4 regions of the Bradyrhizobium sp. LMG 9283 genome follow, and region 1 is predicted to be linked to each of the others. Evidence: riboswitches for the same ligand, from Rfam matches in the RefSeq annotation. Region 1 holds a riboswitch; each other region holds the start of a gene.

Region 1 (3,656 bases):
CGTCCCTTTCGCCATCCGTGATTTCACTGGCGATCAACGAGAGCGCCAGGGCGCGCCAGCCCAATTCCATCGGCTTTGCATAGGTCGACGCAAGTTCAATCGTCCCGTCGAGCGCGATCTTCCATGTGATAACGTACTGTTCGTCTGATTTATTGTCCCGGTGCCTGGTCCACGAAACGAAAACATATTCATGTCCGTCAAGTTCAGCGACGCCCCACATTCGAGGGACGAAGTGTGCCACCTTCGAGACGTTGGAGATAATTTGTTCTATCGTCTCACCATCTTGCGCTCGCCACGTTGATTTGACTCTTTCGACGAGGGGGCTGTCGATGGCGAGAACACTGTTGCTCATGGCAGCCAGCCCAGCCAGGCAGATCAGGCATCGACCGAGACAAAACCATAGCGCGCGTCTTCCAGACATTCTCTTCTTCATAACCGTCGGCCTATCGAGTTTCATCCACACGTCATTCCAAAGCGGGCAACCTTGAACCTGTTATGCGAGAGCGCAAGAAGCTAGCGGCGACGCGACGGGGCGACCGCGGTCCCGCGCGAGCATGCGCTCCCCTCTATGTCACGCGCCGCTAACTTCAGTTGCCAGCGACAGCCTCAATTTGCTGTGCTGGAAATGCCCAGCAGGAGGAGACTGGGCATGCCGAGGACTTGCATTCTTCGTGCCAGGTAATAGACGGAAGTTCGCACCGGTTTTGTGTCCTCTTTGTCGACTTTCCGACTTGCGCACGTCTCGATGTTTCCATTCAGCCTATCCATCGCGGCTTATGCATCCTCGCACGCGCCGGATATTCGACGGCGCAGGGGAACGCCTCGGTGCCAAGTTCCTGATGAGAATTGGGAGCACGTGTGCCGCCATTGAACCGTTTGGTTCGGTATCATTGCCGGAATATAGGCTTCGATCTCTGCCATGTCTTTGGGCACTCGCGGCCAAAAAGGCCATGGCGCGTTTGGCGCTCCTTTTGCGACATGCGGCGCTCCGGAATTCGAGAGCAGCCTCAAGGTGCGCTTTGCACTCGATGGCCAACGACGCGAAGCCGATCTTCACCACCGAGCATCTGGAATCTGGCTGGCACCGCAAATCAACGTGCTCGCCAGGTATGTTGCTGCCTTCGCCAGGTGTCTTGGGCCTAGTCAACACGCATCTTGTTGGTCGAGAAGGCAGCTGGATGGTGGACGTGCTCGAAGAACCGCTGGGAAGCCGGGACTCGCATTAAATGCGTTCTGCTCGAGGAAGCAGTCCCGACCACGCAAGCCGCATTTGTCCCTTCCACCGGATTGGCGTGCGGCCCCACGCGCAGGTAGCTCCGATGGTCATTCCGATATCGCTGATTGGCAAGCGCTTCTACGTCGTGTTCAACGATATAGATGCACGGTCATTCGCGTGGCAGATGTCGCAGCATTAGCTTGAGACATAATCTGAGAGGTTGACGGAAGAGTTCTCTTGCCGATAATCCAAGTCGTCGAGGTTCTCCGGTTTCCATTTGATCCGGAGCTAAGAGGGAAGCCGGTGAAAATGCCGGCGCTGCCCCCGCAACTGTGAGCGGCGAGCCGCTGTCCAACGATGTCACTGAAGCCTGCGCGGCTTCGGGAAGGCCGGACAGCAGCGATGACCCGCGAGCCAGGAGACCTGCCCCGACAATATATTCGTCCACGGGCGGGGTGTCCCGGTGGTACGTCAAGCAGCCGTCGCACGCGCGACGTCCCCTGCCTGCGTCCGCCATGGCCTTCGCCCCCAACTGGGGTTAACGCTATGTCTCTTCTCTCCCTTCCGGTTGCCACGCTCGGAACGCCACGCATCGGTCCAAGGCGCGAGCTCAAACTCGCACTAGAAAGCTACTGGGCCGGAAAAAGCAGCGAACAACAGTTGCTCGAGGACGCAGCTGGCCTGCGCGCCGCGAACTGGGCCCGTCAGAAATCTATCGGCGTCACGGTCATTCCATCGAACGATTTCTCGCTGTATGACCAGGTGCTCGACACAAGTGTCATGGTTGGCGCCATCCCGGAGATCTACGCCTCGAAAACCGAATCCGTTTCGCTCAAGACGTACTTCGCCATGGCCCGCGGTTCACAATGCGACGACCAGGATGCGAGTTGCGGTCACGGACCGCGCGGATTTGGCGCACCCGCGCAGGAGATGACGAAGTGGTTCGACACCAACTACCACTACATGGTCCCCGAGTTTCACAGGGGACAGACTTTCAGGCTATGCTCTCGCAAGCCGATCGAGGAGTATGAGGAAGCCAAGTCCCTTGGCTTTCAGACCCGCCCTGTCCTGATCGGGCCGGTCACATTCCTAAAGCTCGGCAAGAGTGCCGATCCTGCGTTCCAGCCACTCTCACTACTGGACGAACTGATACCGGCCTATATCGAAGTTCTGCAGGAATTGGCCAAACGTGGGGCAAATTGGGTTCAGTTCGACGAGCCCTGCCTGGTTGTTGATCTGGATGAGGGGGCGCGAAAATCTTTGCTCCATGCCTATGACCGGCTCGCCAAGGAGGGGCCGGCCATCAAGATCATGGTTGCCAGCTATTTCGGCGACCTCGGTGACAATCTGGACACCGCCTTGAGCCTGCCAGTTGCCGGACTTCACCTCGATCTGGTTCGAGCGCCACAGTTATTGGACCAGATCATTGCTGGCGGCCGAAGTGATCTCGTCATATCGCTCGGTGTCATCGACGGCCGGAATGTATGGCGGTCGAATTTGTCGTCGCTGCGCCGGAGGCTGGAACCCGCGATTGCGAAGCTTGGCAAGGATCGTGTACAGATCGCCCCATCCTGCTCGCTGCTTCACGTGCCGGTCGACGTTGAACTCGAGGCCGGGCTCGCTCCCGACGTGAAGAGCTGGCTTGCTTTTTCGGTTCAGAAGATGCGTGAACTTGCGATCCTGGCGCGGGCACTCGCAGGCGACCAGAATGTTGCGCTAGCTCTTGCCGAGTCGGAATGTGCCGCGACTGTCCGCCGGAGTTCGCCGAAAATCCGTGATGCCAATGTCGCTGTCCGGATGAGAGCGATCGACCAGGGCACGCGCCGGCGCGCCAGCCCATTTGCCCGTCGTGCCGAGATCCAAAGCAATCGTTTCGGACTACCGCCTTTTCCTACCACGACGATCGGATCGTTTCCGCAGACCACAGAGGTCCGGAATGCCCGTGCGGCGCATGCGCGAGGCGCGATGAGCGACGAGCAATACGACGGGTTCCTCAAGGAGGAGACTGCGCGCGCCGTACGTTGGCAGGAGGACATCGGACTTGACGTCCTCGTGCACGGCGAGTTCGAGCGCAATGACATGGTGCAGTACTTCGGCGAGCAACTCGCCGGGTTCGCCTTTACCAGGAACGGATGGGTGCAATCTTACGGCTCGCGCTGCGTCAGGCCACCGATCCTGTTCGGCGATGTAGTGCGGTCGAAGCCTATCACCGTAGAGTGGTGGCGCTACGCGCAATCACTAACCAAGAAGCCGATGAAGGCGATGTTGACCGGACCGGTGACGATCTTGAACTGGTCCTTTGTTCGCGATGATATTCCTAAAAGCGAGGTCTGCCGCCAGATTGCGCTCGCGATCCGAGACGAAGTCCGCGATCTCGAGAATGCTGGGGCAACCATGATCCAGATCGACGAAGCTGCACTCCGCGAAGGATTGCCGTTGC
Region 2 (3,656 bases), 1.2 Mb from region 1:
CATCGACGGTGACGGCGGCATTGTTCGACATGTTCTGCGGCTTGAAAGGGAGCACGCGCAAGTCCCGCCGCGTGAAGGCGCGCGCGAGGCCGGCGACGATGAGCGATTTGCCCACGTCCGAGCCGGCTCCCTGGATCATCAGCGCGCGTGCCATCGTGCCTTCAGAACTCGACGCCGGCCTGGGCCTTGATGCCGGAACGGAACGGATGTTTCACCAGCGTCATCTCGGTAACGAGATCGGCGATCTCGATCAGCTCGTCCTTGGCGTTGCGCCCGGTGAGCACGACGTGCGTCATCGCAGGTTTCTGCGTCGTCAGGAATTCGACCACTTCGGCGATGTCGAGATAGTCGTAGCGCAGCGCGATGTTGATCTCGTCGAGCACGACCATGCGCAAGCGCTCATCTGATATCAGCTGCTTGGCCTTCTCCCAGCCGGCGCGCGCGGCGGCGATGTCGCGGGCGCGGTCCTGCGTTTCCCAGGTAAAACCTTCGCCCATGGCGTGGAACTGGCAGAGGTCGCCGAAATGGCCGGTGAGCAGGCGTCGCTCGCCGGTATCCCAGGCGCCCTTGATGAACTGCACGACCGCGCAAGGGAAGCCATGGGCGACGCAGCGGACGATCATGCCGAAGGCAGAGGAGGATTTTCCCTTGCCGGCGCCGGTGTGGACGATGATGAGGCCCTTTTCGCCGCTCTTGGTCGCCATGATCTTGTCGCGGGCGGCCTTCTTCTTCGCCATTTTCTGGGCGTGCCGGGCGTCGGTTTCCTCGGCTGTGTGGGTATCCGGTTCAGGCGTCATCGGTCCCCGGTCCTTCTTGACAAGTGGCGGCCACCGGCAAATGGTGGCCCGGCGTTGGTTCCTGTCCTATGACAGGCGAAGAGGGAATGCGATAGGGTCCGAATCGGCAAGATTTGGGTCCAAAATGCAGCCGCCCCCGCGACCGTGACCGGAGAGATGCCCGAAGCCACTGATTCCCCCGGGGAATCGGGAAGGCGGGGATCGAAGGGCCAAAACCCTGCTCCGCAAGCCGGGAGACCTGCCAGCGCGGACGAGTTTTGGACCGGCGGACGGGGTGTTCCGCGACGGGGAAACGGCCTCTCAAGTCGGGGTCCGTGTGCCTCCATCGCCTCCCGCTGTTATCTGGAAGAGGCGATGACCGTCACACTTCACGTCTGCATTACCTGTCGCGCCGGCCAGACACTGGGCGAGGGCGAGACGACGCCCGGCAAGCGCCTGCATGGCGCGATCGTCAAGGCGGGCGTGCCCAAGGGCATCAATGTAGTTCCCGTCGAATGCCTGTCGGCTTGCAGCCAGGGCTGCTCGGTCGCGCTCAGCGCGCCCGGCCGCTGGTCCTATGTCTATGGCCGCCTGTCGGATGCAAATGCGCGTGACGTGGTCGCAGGCGCTGCGGCCTATGCCGCCGCGCCTGATGGCATCGTGCCCTGGCGCAGCCGGCCCGAAATCTTCCGCAAGCAATCGCTTGCCCGCATTCCCCCCATTACCGCCGTGCCGGAGGCCGCCGAATGAACTCGCTCGCAAAGGTCCCGGTGACGGTGGTCACTGGTTTTCTCGGCTCCGGCAAGACCACGCTGATCCAGCATCTGCTCAGCAATGCGAACGGCAAGAAGCTCGCCGTGCTCGTCAACGAGTTCGGCAGCGAGGGGGTCGATGGCGAGATCTTGAAATCCTGCGCGGATGACAATTGCCCGGAAGAGAACATCATCGAGCTCGCCAATGGCTGCATCTGCTGCACCGTGGCCGACGATTTCATTCCGACCATGGAGCAATTGCTGGCGCGACCGGTGCGGCCCGATCACATCCTGATCGAGACTTCTGGTCTGGCGCTGCCAAAGCCGTTGCTCAAGGCGTTCGACTGGCCGGAGATCCGCTCGCGCATCACCGTCGATGGCGTGATCGCGCTGGCCGATGCCGAAGCTGTCGCGGCCGGCCGTTTCGCGCCCGATCCTGACGCCGTCGAGGCGCAGCGCGCGGCGGACGAGAGTCTCGATCACGAGACGCCGCTGTCGGAGGTGTTCGAGGACCAGATCGCCTGCGCCGATATCGTGCTGCTGACCAAGGCGGATCTGGCGGGTAGCGCTGGGATCGAAGCCGCAAAGGCCGCGATCACTGCCGAGATGCCGCGCCGCGTTCCGATGCTCCCGGTCACCGACGGCGCGATCGATGCCCGCGTCATCCTCGGCCTTGGCGCTGCCGCCGAGAACGATCTTGCCGCGCGCCCCTCGCATCATGACGGCGAAGAGGAGCACGAGCACGACGATTTCGCGTCCGTCGTGATCGATCTTCCGGAAGTGGCGGACGTCGAGGCGCTGGTCGCATCGGTCCAGAAGCTGGCGCGCGAGCAGAACGTGCTGCGCGCCAAGGGCTACATCGCGGTCGCCGGCAAACCGATGCGGCTGTTGCTGCAGGCCGTCGGCGAGCGCGTGCGGCACCAGTTCGACAAGCCCTGGGGCGCAGGTCTCAGGCAGTCGAAGCTCGTCGTGATTGGCGAGCATGCTGACATCGATGAGGCCGCGATCAGGTCAGGACTCGGACTTTCAGGATCTGGCATCTGATGCACGTCGTTTTCCGCGAGAGCCGCGGTCTGGAGGAGACCGCGACGCCAAGAGACATCGGCCAGGACCCGGCCGATCTCGTGGTGCTCTCGTATTCGGATTCCGACCTTGCGGCGTTCGCGGCCGGCTGGCGCCGCGGCCGCGACAGTCTGCCGTCGCTGCGGCTCGCCAATCTCGCGGAACTGCGTCATCCGCTGTCGGTCGACACCTATATCGAGCGCACGCTGCCGCAGGCGCGCGGCATCCTGGTGCGCCTGATCGGTGGTGAGTCCTACTGGCCGTACGGGCTCGCAGCCCTGCAACAGCTCGCCAAGGACCGGAGCATCGAGCTGGCCGTGCTGCCGGCCGATGGGCGCGACGACACACGGCTCGATGCATATTCGACGCTACCAGTCTCGACGCTGCGTCGGCTCAAGGTGCTGTGCGATACCGGCGGCCCGGTCGCAGCGCAGGCGGCGATTGCACAGCTCGCATTGGCTTCGGGACTCTATGCAGGCCCGGTCGTCGGCGAGATGACCGTGCCCGAGATGGGCTTTTACGATCCCGCGCGCGGTGTCATTGCGGCGCCGGTCGGTGCCGAGAAGAAGCCGCGCGCGCTGGTGACGTTCTATCGCTCCTATCTCACCGCTGCCGACACCGGCCCGGTCGATACCCTGATCGCGGCGCTTCGCGAGCGCGGCTTTGACGCTTATGGCGCGTTCGTCACTTCGCTGAAGGCGCCAGGCGTTGCCGATTGGTTGCGCCCGCATCTGGCGCAACATCCAGCGGCGGCGATCGTCAACGCGACGGCGTTCTCGGCCCTGGGCGAAGACGGCACGACGCCGTTCGATGCCGCATCGTGCCCGGTGTTCCAGGTCGCGCTCTCCACCGCACGGCGTGAGGACTGGGCGGAGTCGCTGCGCGGCCTCTCTCCAGGCGACCTCGCGATGCATGTGGTGCTGCCGGAGGTCGATGGCCGCCTGTTCGCGGGAGTGGTGAGCTTCAAATCGGCCGCTGAGCGCGATCCGGAGTTGCAGTTCTCGCATCTGGCGCACAGGCCCGACGAGGAGCGTGTGAAGGCCGTCGCCGCGCGCGTCGCGGCCTG
Region 3 (3,656 bases), 710 kb from region 1:
CCCTTCCTGCTCGAGGCCGCCGGCCGTTGTCCTCCGGAAGACGTCGGCGGTGCGCCAGGCTATGCCGAATACCTCGCCGCCATCAGCGACCCCGGCCATCCCGAGCACGAACACATGCGCCTCTGGGGCCCGGAGCGGTTCGATCCCAACGTCGTCGACCGGAAGGCGCTCGAAGCCGCCGTCAAGGCGTTGTCCGACACATGGATACCGCGGCGACGCGCCACGCGAACAAAATAGGCGTCAAGCGTCATTCAGAAGGGCTGCAGAGCTACGCTTACGCTTCATCGTTGGTCTCATGTCACGGTCGCCCAGCAATTCGGCACCGTCCCCTTGATCCTGAAGGCCGAGGTCTTCGAGAAGGCCGCGGAGACGCACCAGCATGACGCCGCGACCGCGACGCAGGGGGCTGCGGACGATCATGACCATTCGACGCACAGCCACGTCGACCACGACCACGGCACGGAAGCCTGGGAGCCGCGCGAAGGGCTCGAGCGCAACGCCTATACGGCTGCGGCCGATGTGCTGACCGCAATCGGCGCTGCTCTTGGCCGGCTTCTTCGCCGTCCGTAGCGGCGCGACTGGCAGCGGAGTTTCCTGGCACGAAGGCCTCTTGTGGGGCGGTCTTCACGGTCGCACCTGGGTTCGGCCTGCCCCCGGAATTGCCTGGCGTGCCGGCCGCGCCATTGCTGTCTCGCCAAATCTGGTGGCTCGCCGTGCTGGCGACGGCTGGAGGGCTTGCCTTGATCGCCTTTCGCCGTTCGGTGCCGGCGGCCATCGCCGGTGTGATCCTGCTGCTCTTGCCGCACCTGATCGGTGCGCCGGAGTTGGAGCACGTCGAGACCAACGTGCCGTCCTCGCTGTCGTACCAGTTCATGGTCGCGGTGACGCTGACGAGCCTGGTATTCTGGAGCCTATTGGGCGCGCTGACGAGCACGATCTTTGCGCGGCTCGATCGCGACTCGGCGTAGGTCTGGCCAGATCGCCGGGCCGGAACTCCCACATTCGACAACCAGTCTGAGCGGAAGCCTCAAACGAATCGTTGACACCCGTCCGCGAATACACCACATGTGGGGCGTCACGGTTCCGCTGGATCGCAAGATTTAGTGGCTAAGAGGGAAGCCGGTGAACTGCGCCTTTCGGCGCGGAATTCCGGCGCTGCCCCCGCAACTGTCAGCAGCGAGCTGCTTCCGACAATCGTCACTGGTGCTTTTTGCGCCGGGAAGACGGGAAGAAAGCTATGACCTGCGAGCCAGGAGACCTGCCGTGACGATCTGAACGTCCACGGGCGGGGTGTCCGGCGGTCGCTTGCATGCACCGTCCGGCGCTTTGCTGTCGGCGTTTCTGCGGCGTCCTTCCTTATCAGCCCCGTTCAAACATAACACGCGCATCACGGGGCCTATTGATGTCACTGAACCTGCACGACGCGGACACCGCTTCCGCACCCATCATCCAGTTGCGTCCGCAATCGCTTGCTGCTGCTGCGAGCGAGCCGGCGATGCAGATCATCCGCCGCAACGGAAAAGTTTCGCCGTTCGACTCCGCCAAGATCGCCGTCGCCATGACCAAGGCGTTCCTGGCGGTCGAGGGGACCAGCGCGGTCGCCTCGCGCCGCGTCCATGAGAGTGTCGAGCAGCTCACTGCCGAAGTCGTCACCGCGCTGATGCGGCGGGCAGGTGAAGGACGCACCTTCCATATCGAGGACGTGCAGGACCAGGTTGAGCTAGCCCTGATGCGCAGCGAACACCACAAGGTCGCGCGCGCCTATGTGCTGTACCGCGAGGAGCGTTCGCGCCAGCGCGCCGAGGAAGCCGCCGCCGAAGCCGAGCCCGCGGCAATGCCGTCCCTTCATGTCACGCTTGCCGACGGCTCGCGCGTCGGTCTCGACACCAAGCGCCTCGCCCTGATCATCGGCGAAGCCTGCGCCGGCCTCGATGGCGTGTCCGCCGCCCCTGTGCTCGCCGAAACCACGCGCAATCTCTACGACGGCATCAGTCAGGACGAATTGGCGCTGGCCGCGATCATGGCTGCGCGCACACTGGTCGAACAGGAACCGAATTACGCCTATGTCAGCGCGCGCCTGTTGCTTGACAAGCTCCGCGGCGAGGTGCTGTCCTATGTCCATGGCGTCCCGACGTCGGCCGCTCAGGCTGACATGGCGACGCGCTACGCCGAGTATTTTCTGGCCTATGTGAAGACGGGTATTGCGGCCGAACTGCTCGATCCTGAACTCGCCCGCTTCGACCTCGGCCGGATCGCCTCGGCGCTGAAGCCCGAGCGCGATTTGAACTTCCAGTTCCTCGGCCTCCAGACGCTGTACGACCGCTACTTCCTGCACGTGCATGGCAAACGCATCGAGCTACCGCAAGCCTTCTTCATGCGTGTCGCGATGGGCCTGGCCGTGCGCGAGATAGATCGCGAAGCCAGGGCTATCGAGTTCTACGACCTGCTGTCCTCGTTCGCCTTCATGGCCTCGACCCCGACACTGTTCAATTCGGGCACACTGCGCCCGCAGCTGTCCTCCTGCTTTCTTACGACCGTCTCGGACGACCTCGACGGCATCTTCGAGTCGGTCAAGGACAATGCGCTGCTCGCAAAATATTCCGGCGGCCTCGGCAATGACTGGACGCCGGTGCGCGGGCTCGGCGCCCACATCAAGGGTACCAATGGCGAGAGCCAGGGCATCATCCCGTTTCTGAAGGTCGCCAACGACACCGCCATCGCCGTCAACCAGGGCGGCAAGCGCAAGGGTGCGGTCTGCGCCTATCTGGAGACCTGGCACGTCGACATCGAGGAATTCCTCGATCTGCGCAAGAATACTGGCGACGACCGCCGCCGCACCCACGACATGAACACGGCGAGCTGGGTGCCGGACCTGTTCATGCAGCGCGTCGATACCGACGGCGAATGGACGTTGTTCTCGCCCGACGAGACGCCCGATCTGCATGATCTCTACGGTGAGGCGTTCAAGGCCGCCTATGAGTCGTATGAGGCCAAGGCAAAGGCCGGCGGCCTGCGCGTGTTCAAGACCGTACGGGCGACCGATCTCTGGCGCCGCATGCTGACGATGCTGTTCGAGACTGGCCATCCCTGGATCACCTTCAAGGATCCCTGCAATCTGCGCTCGCCGCAGCAGCACATGGGCGTGATCCATTCGTCGAACCTCTGCACCGAGATCACGCTCAACACCTCGGCTGACGAGGTCGCGGTCTGCAATCTCGGCTCCATCAACATGCTCGTTCATGTCGGTCCCGGTGGTCTCGACCAGGCCAAGCTGAAGCGGACGGTCACGACGGCCGTGCGGATGCTCGACAACGTCATCGACATCAATTTCTACACGATCCCGGAGGCGCGCCGTTCCAATATGCGCCATCGCCCGGTGGGCCTCGGCCTGATGGGCTTCCAGGAAGCGCTTCAGATCCAGCGCATTCCGACCGCGTCCGATGCAGCCGTCACCTTCGCCGATGTCAGCATGGAGGCGATTTCCTACCACGCGATCGAGGCCTCGTCGGATCTCGCCGCCGAGCGCGGACGCTATCCGAGCTTCGAGGGCTCGCTGTGGTCGAAGGGCGTCTTGCCGCTCGACTCCATCCAGCTGCTCGCCGACGCGCGCGGTGGTCTCGACGTCGATCGCTCCGCAACGCTCGATTGGGGTCGCC
Region 4 (3,656 bases), 1.2 Mb from region 1:
ATAGCGCGCATCGACATAGGCGATGTTGCCCCACAGCCGCAGCGGCTCGATCGGACGCACCGAGGCGGCAAGCTCGACGCCCTTGGACTCCTGCCGTCCGGCGATATTCAACTGCATGCCGCCGGCCGCCGCATAGACGTTCTTGCGCAGGATGTCGTAGGCCGAGAACGACCATTCCGCCCGGTTGTCCCAGAACAGGTGCTTGACCCCGGTCTCATAGGTGCGCGCGGTGGTCAGGTCGAGCGGCTGGGTCGGACCGAGCAGGAAGATGTTGTTGGCTGCGATGTCGGCGCCGGTGGCGTACTGGCTGAAGAAGGTCAAGCCAGGAACGGCCTCCCAGGTGTAGCCGATGCGGCCCGTCACCGGCGCCCAGTCCTTGGTGAATGGAAAGCCGGCCTTCTCTAACCCGTTCTTGTCGGTCGAGTTGCGGTCGAGCCCGATGTGCTCGACACGCAGGCCACCGATCAGCGCGAAGCTGCGCGTCAGTTTCAGACGGTCCTCGAACGACAGCGCCTCGTTGTCGATGCGCGCCGTCTGCTGCTGCGTCGTGAGCAGGCCGTAAAAGCCGCGGTTGGGATCGACCAGCGAAACGGAATCGCCGGGAAAGTTTGCCGCGCCGGGCCTAATAAAATCGAGATAGCTCGACGAGAGCGTCGTGACCAGCCGGTTGTCCAAGCCCGCGATATTCGTGTCCCAGATCAGGTCGGTGATGTTGCCGACCAGACGCTGGCTGTGTGCGACATAGAAGCGTTCGCGATCGACCAGGTTCGTGGTGGAATTGAAGGCTTCGATCTCGTTGTTGAACCAGCTCCGTTCCGCACCGTAGCCATAGGCCTGGCTTTTCAGCGTCAGATCAGGCGCCAGCTTCAGCTCAAAGCCGCCGCGCAGCCACACCTCCTGGGCGACGTTACGATTGTCGAGGACGTTGTAGTTGGTGTTGAAGGTGCGGTCGTCGATCGTGACGGCACTGAGATTGGTCCCGTTGTAGTTGGAGATGTAATTGCCGGACACGATCCCGCTCGTCGCGTGCGAACCGCTGAAGGCGACCGGCACCAGCGGCGCGCCCCAATAGGCTTTCGAGCGATCCTCCCGGTACTCGAGCGCGCCCCAGATCTTGAGACTGTCGGAGACACGGTAATTGAGCTGGCCGGACGTGCCGAACGTCTTGATATTAGTATCGTCGGCAAAGCCGTTGAGCATGGAACGGCTGATATCGAAGCGATAGTCCAGCCCCTGCACATTGGTGCTGCCGCCGGAGCCGTAATGCGCACGGAACGAGTTCAGCGAGTCCCAGGAGAAATCGGCTTCGTTGCGGATCGCTCCGGTGTGCGGCTGCTTGGTGACGAAGTTGATCGCGCCGCCCGCGGCGCCCTCGCCTGAGATCAGCGAAGCCGGGCCTTTCAGGAATTCCACGGCCTCCAGATTGGCTGTGTCGACGATCCGCGAGGTCATGTTCTGCGGACCGATCTTGATGCCGTTGTAGAGCGTGTTGATCTGGCTGTTGGTGAAGCCGCGCATGGAAAAGGCGGAAGGCTCGGCGGGATTGTCCCCTGAGGTGACGCCGACCGCCCCCTGCGCCACCTCGGACACGGTGCGAAAGCCCTGCTCGCGCATGGTCTCGGCCGAGATCACCTCGACGGTCGCGGGCGTCTGCCGCACGGTCAGGCCGAGCCGCGAGGCGCTTTCGGCCACCGCGTTGCTGTTGAGCGGCGTCTGCGCTGCCGCGATCGGCACGACGGGTCTGGGCGCTGCGGATGCGGGTGCTGGCCTGTGTGCAACCGCACGACGTGCGCTCTGCGCCTCCCGGCCCACCGGTCTCGCCTGCTTGCGCGATTTAGCGGGCGACACCTCAACGGGCGGCAGCGGCTCTCGGGCCTGCTGCGCCAGCGCGACGGGCAGATCGGCGGCTGCAAACGATGCAAAGGCCAGGGAGGCAAGCAGGAAGCGGCGCGGTCGTGCGATACGGATGGAAGACACGGTACAAACCTCGGTATGACGTCAGTGGCACGTCACAGCGAACGAGGTCTCACCCTTGGCCTTGAGCCGTCCGATGAAGCCGAATGTCTGTACTCCCCGACCGACATCTTCGCGTGTGACCACGGCTGACGGCAGGTCTCCTGGCTCGCGGGTCATGACCGCTTCGTCGCCTTCCCGGGACCGAGGACCCAGTGGCTCGTGACGAAGGATTATCCGCTCACAGTTGCGGGGGCAGCCACGGCATTGGGGACAACGCCCCGCACCGCATTCCCTTTTCATTCCCTCTCGGGAAAACCGTCGCGAGCATCTAGGATTACCACCAAGACAGAGTCAATGTGGCAGTTGCGGCGTTGTGGCCACGGCAACCAACTTCCTTGGAGATGAGCATGGAAGGCGAGACCTTCCTCTGGTTGATACGGCATGCGGCCGTCGAGGGCGTCGCCGGGACGATCCATGCAGCCGATGCGCCGGCGGATCTCGGCGATCACGCGGCATTGGCGGCTCTGCGGCAGCACTTGCCGCCGGATGCCGCCAGCTATGCCAGCCCGTCGCGGCGCACCGTCGAGACGGCGCGCGCACTGGGGCTCACACCGGAGTTGGTCAGCGAATTCCGCGAGCAGGATTTCGGCGACTGGACCGGCCATCGTCATGACGAGCTCGCCGCGACCGGTGGCGATGCCTATGCGCAGTTCTGGCGCGATCCGGCGTGCGGACGGCCGCCGAACGGCGAAAGCTTTGCGGATCAGGTCGCGCGCGTGCGGCTGGGTCTGTCGCGGATTGGCGCCGGCTCCGCAGCGCTGGTCGTACATTCCGGCACCATCCGCGCCGCGCTCTGCATCGCGCTGGACCTGACACCGCAAGCCGCGTTGCGCTTCGTGATCGACCCGCTGTCGCTCACCCGGATCGACCGGCTCGCGGGCGGCTGGCGCGTCGTCTCCGTCAATCAGTGCATCAGCTAGGCCGATCCGGTACGTTGGCCTGTGCGAACGTCGCCATGCCGTTGTGAAGCGCACAGGCCGAGCGGACCAGCGGCAGCGCGATGGCGGCGCCCGATCCCTCGCCAAGCCTGAGATCGAGGCTGATCAGCGGCTGCACGTTGAGCGCGCGCAACACCAACCGATGCCCCTGCTCTGCTGACTGATGCGACGGCAACAGAAACGGCTGGCAGGACGGATTGAGACGCGCCGCCGCCAGCGCCGCGACCGACACGATGAAGCCGTCGATCAATACGGGAACGCGGCGCTGCGCGGCCGCAATGATCGCGCCTGAGATCGCCGCGATCTCGAGGCCGCCGACCGCGCACAGGATCTTTTCGGCCGAAGCTCCGGCAACGCTGTGGCGTGCGATCGCCGCATCGATCACCCGCGCCTTGTGCGCCCGACCGGCTGCATCGACGCCGGTACCGCTGCCCGCGATCTCCTCGGCGCTCACACCAAGCAGGCTCGCCGCGATCGCCGCGGATGTCGTGGTGTTGCCAATGCCCATCTCGCCGAAGATCAGCAGATCGGGCTGACTGGCCTCGGCGCGCACCACCGCGCGCTTGCCGGCTTCGAAGGCGAAGGCCAATTCGGCCGGCGTGAGCGCAGCCTCGACGCTGAAGTCGTTCGTGCCGCTGCGCGGCTTGTCGGTGACGACGCCTGCCATCTGCTCCTGGGCCAACGTGCCGGCATCAACCACTT

The links. A riboswitch is a leader RNA that binds a small molecule or an ion and turns the genes downstream of it on or off. The one in region 1 is predicted to bind cobalamin.
Region 2: linked by a shared signal. The riboswitch ahead of P6U29_RS26960 (DUF1636 family protein) and the one ahead of metE (5-methyltetrahydropteroyltriglutamate--homocysteine S-methyltransferase) in region 1 are both predicted to bind cobalamin.
Region 3: linked by a shared signal. The riboswitch ahead of P6U29_RS35320 (ribonucleoside-diphosphate reductase subunit alpha) and the one ahead of metE (5-methyltetrahydropteroyltriglutamate--homocysteine S-methyltransferase) in region 1 are both predicted to bind cobalamin.
Region 4: linked by a shared signal. The riboswitch ahead of P6U29_RS26875 (TonB-dependent receptor) and the one ahead of metE (5-methyltetrahydropteroyltriglutamate--homocysteine S-methyltransferase) in region 1 are both predicted to bind cobalamin.

Annotation. Positions count from the first base shown of each region.
Region 1 is NZ_CP120691.1:6,870,044-6,873,699, reverse strand. Features, by position in the region: gene P6U29_RS32270 (nodulate formation efficiency C protein) at 1-457, opposite strand, end outside; cobalamin riboswitch at 1,459-1,662, shown strand; gene metE (5-methyltetrahydropteroyltriglutamate--homocysteine S-methyltransferase) at 1,763-3,656, shown strand, end outside.
Region 2 is NZ_CP120691.1:5,676,274-5,679,929, reverse strand. Features, by position in the region: gene P6U29_RS26970 (cobyric acid synthase) at 1-154, opposite strand, end outside; gene cobO (cob(I)yrinic acid a,c-diamide adenosyltransferase) at 162-797, opposite strand; cobalamin riboswitch at 836-1,058, shown strand; gene P6U29_RS26960 (DUF1636 family protein) at 1,152-1,526, shown strand; gene cobW (cobalamin biosynthesis protein CobW) at 1,523-2,572, shown strand; gene cobN (cobaltochelatase subunit CobN) at 2,572-3,656, shown strand, end outside.
Region 3 is NZ_CP120691.1:7,576,064-7,579,719, reverse strand. Features, by position in the region: gene P6U29_RS35335 (plasmid pRiA4b ORF-3 family protein) at 1-237, shown strand, start outside; gene P6U29_RS35330 (hypothetical protein) at 331-570, shown strand; gene P6U29_RS35325 (CbtA family protein) at 669-968, shown strand; cobalamin riboswitch at 1,062-1,281, shown strand; gene P6U29_RS35320 (ribonucleoside-diphosphate reductase subunit alpha) at 1,403-3,656, shown strand, end outside.
Region 4 is NZ_CP120691.1:5,660,009-5,663,664, forward strand. Features, by position in the region: gene P6U29_RS26875 (TonB-dependent receptor) at 1-1,977, opposite strand, end outside; cobalamin riboswitch at 2,090-2,291, opposite strand; gene P6U29_RS26880 (histidine phosphatase family protein) at 2,364-2,936, shown strand; gene cobT (nicotinate-nucleotide--dimethylbenzimidazole phosphoribosyltransferase) at 2,929-3,656, opposite strand, start outside.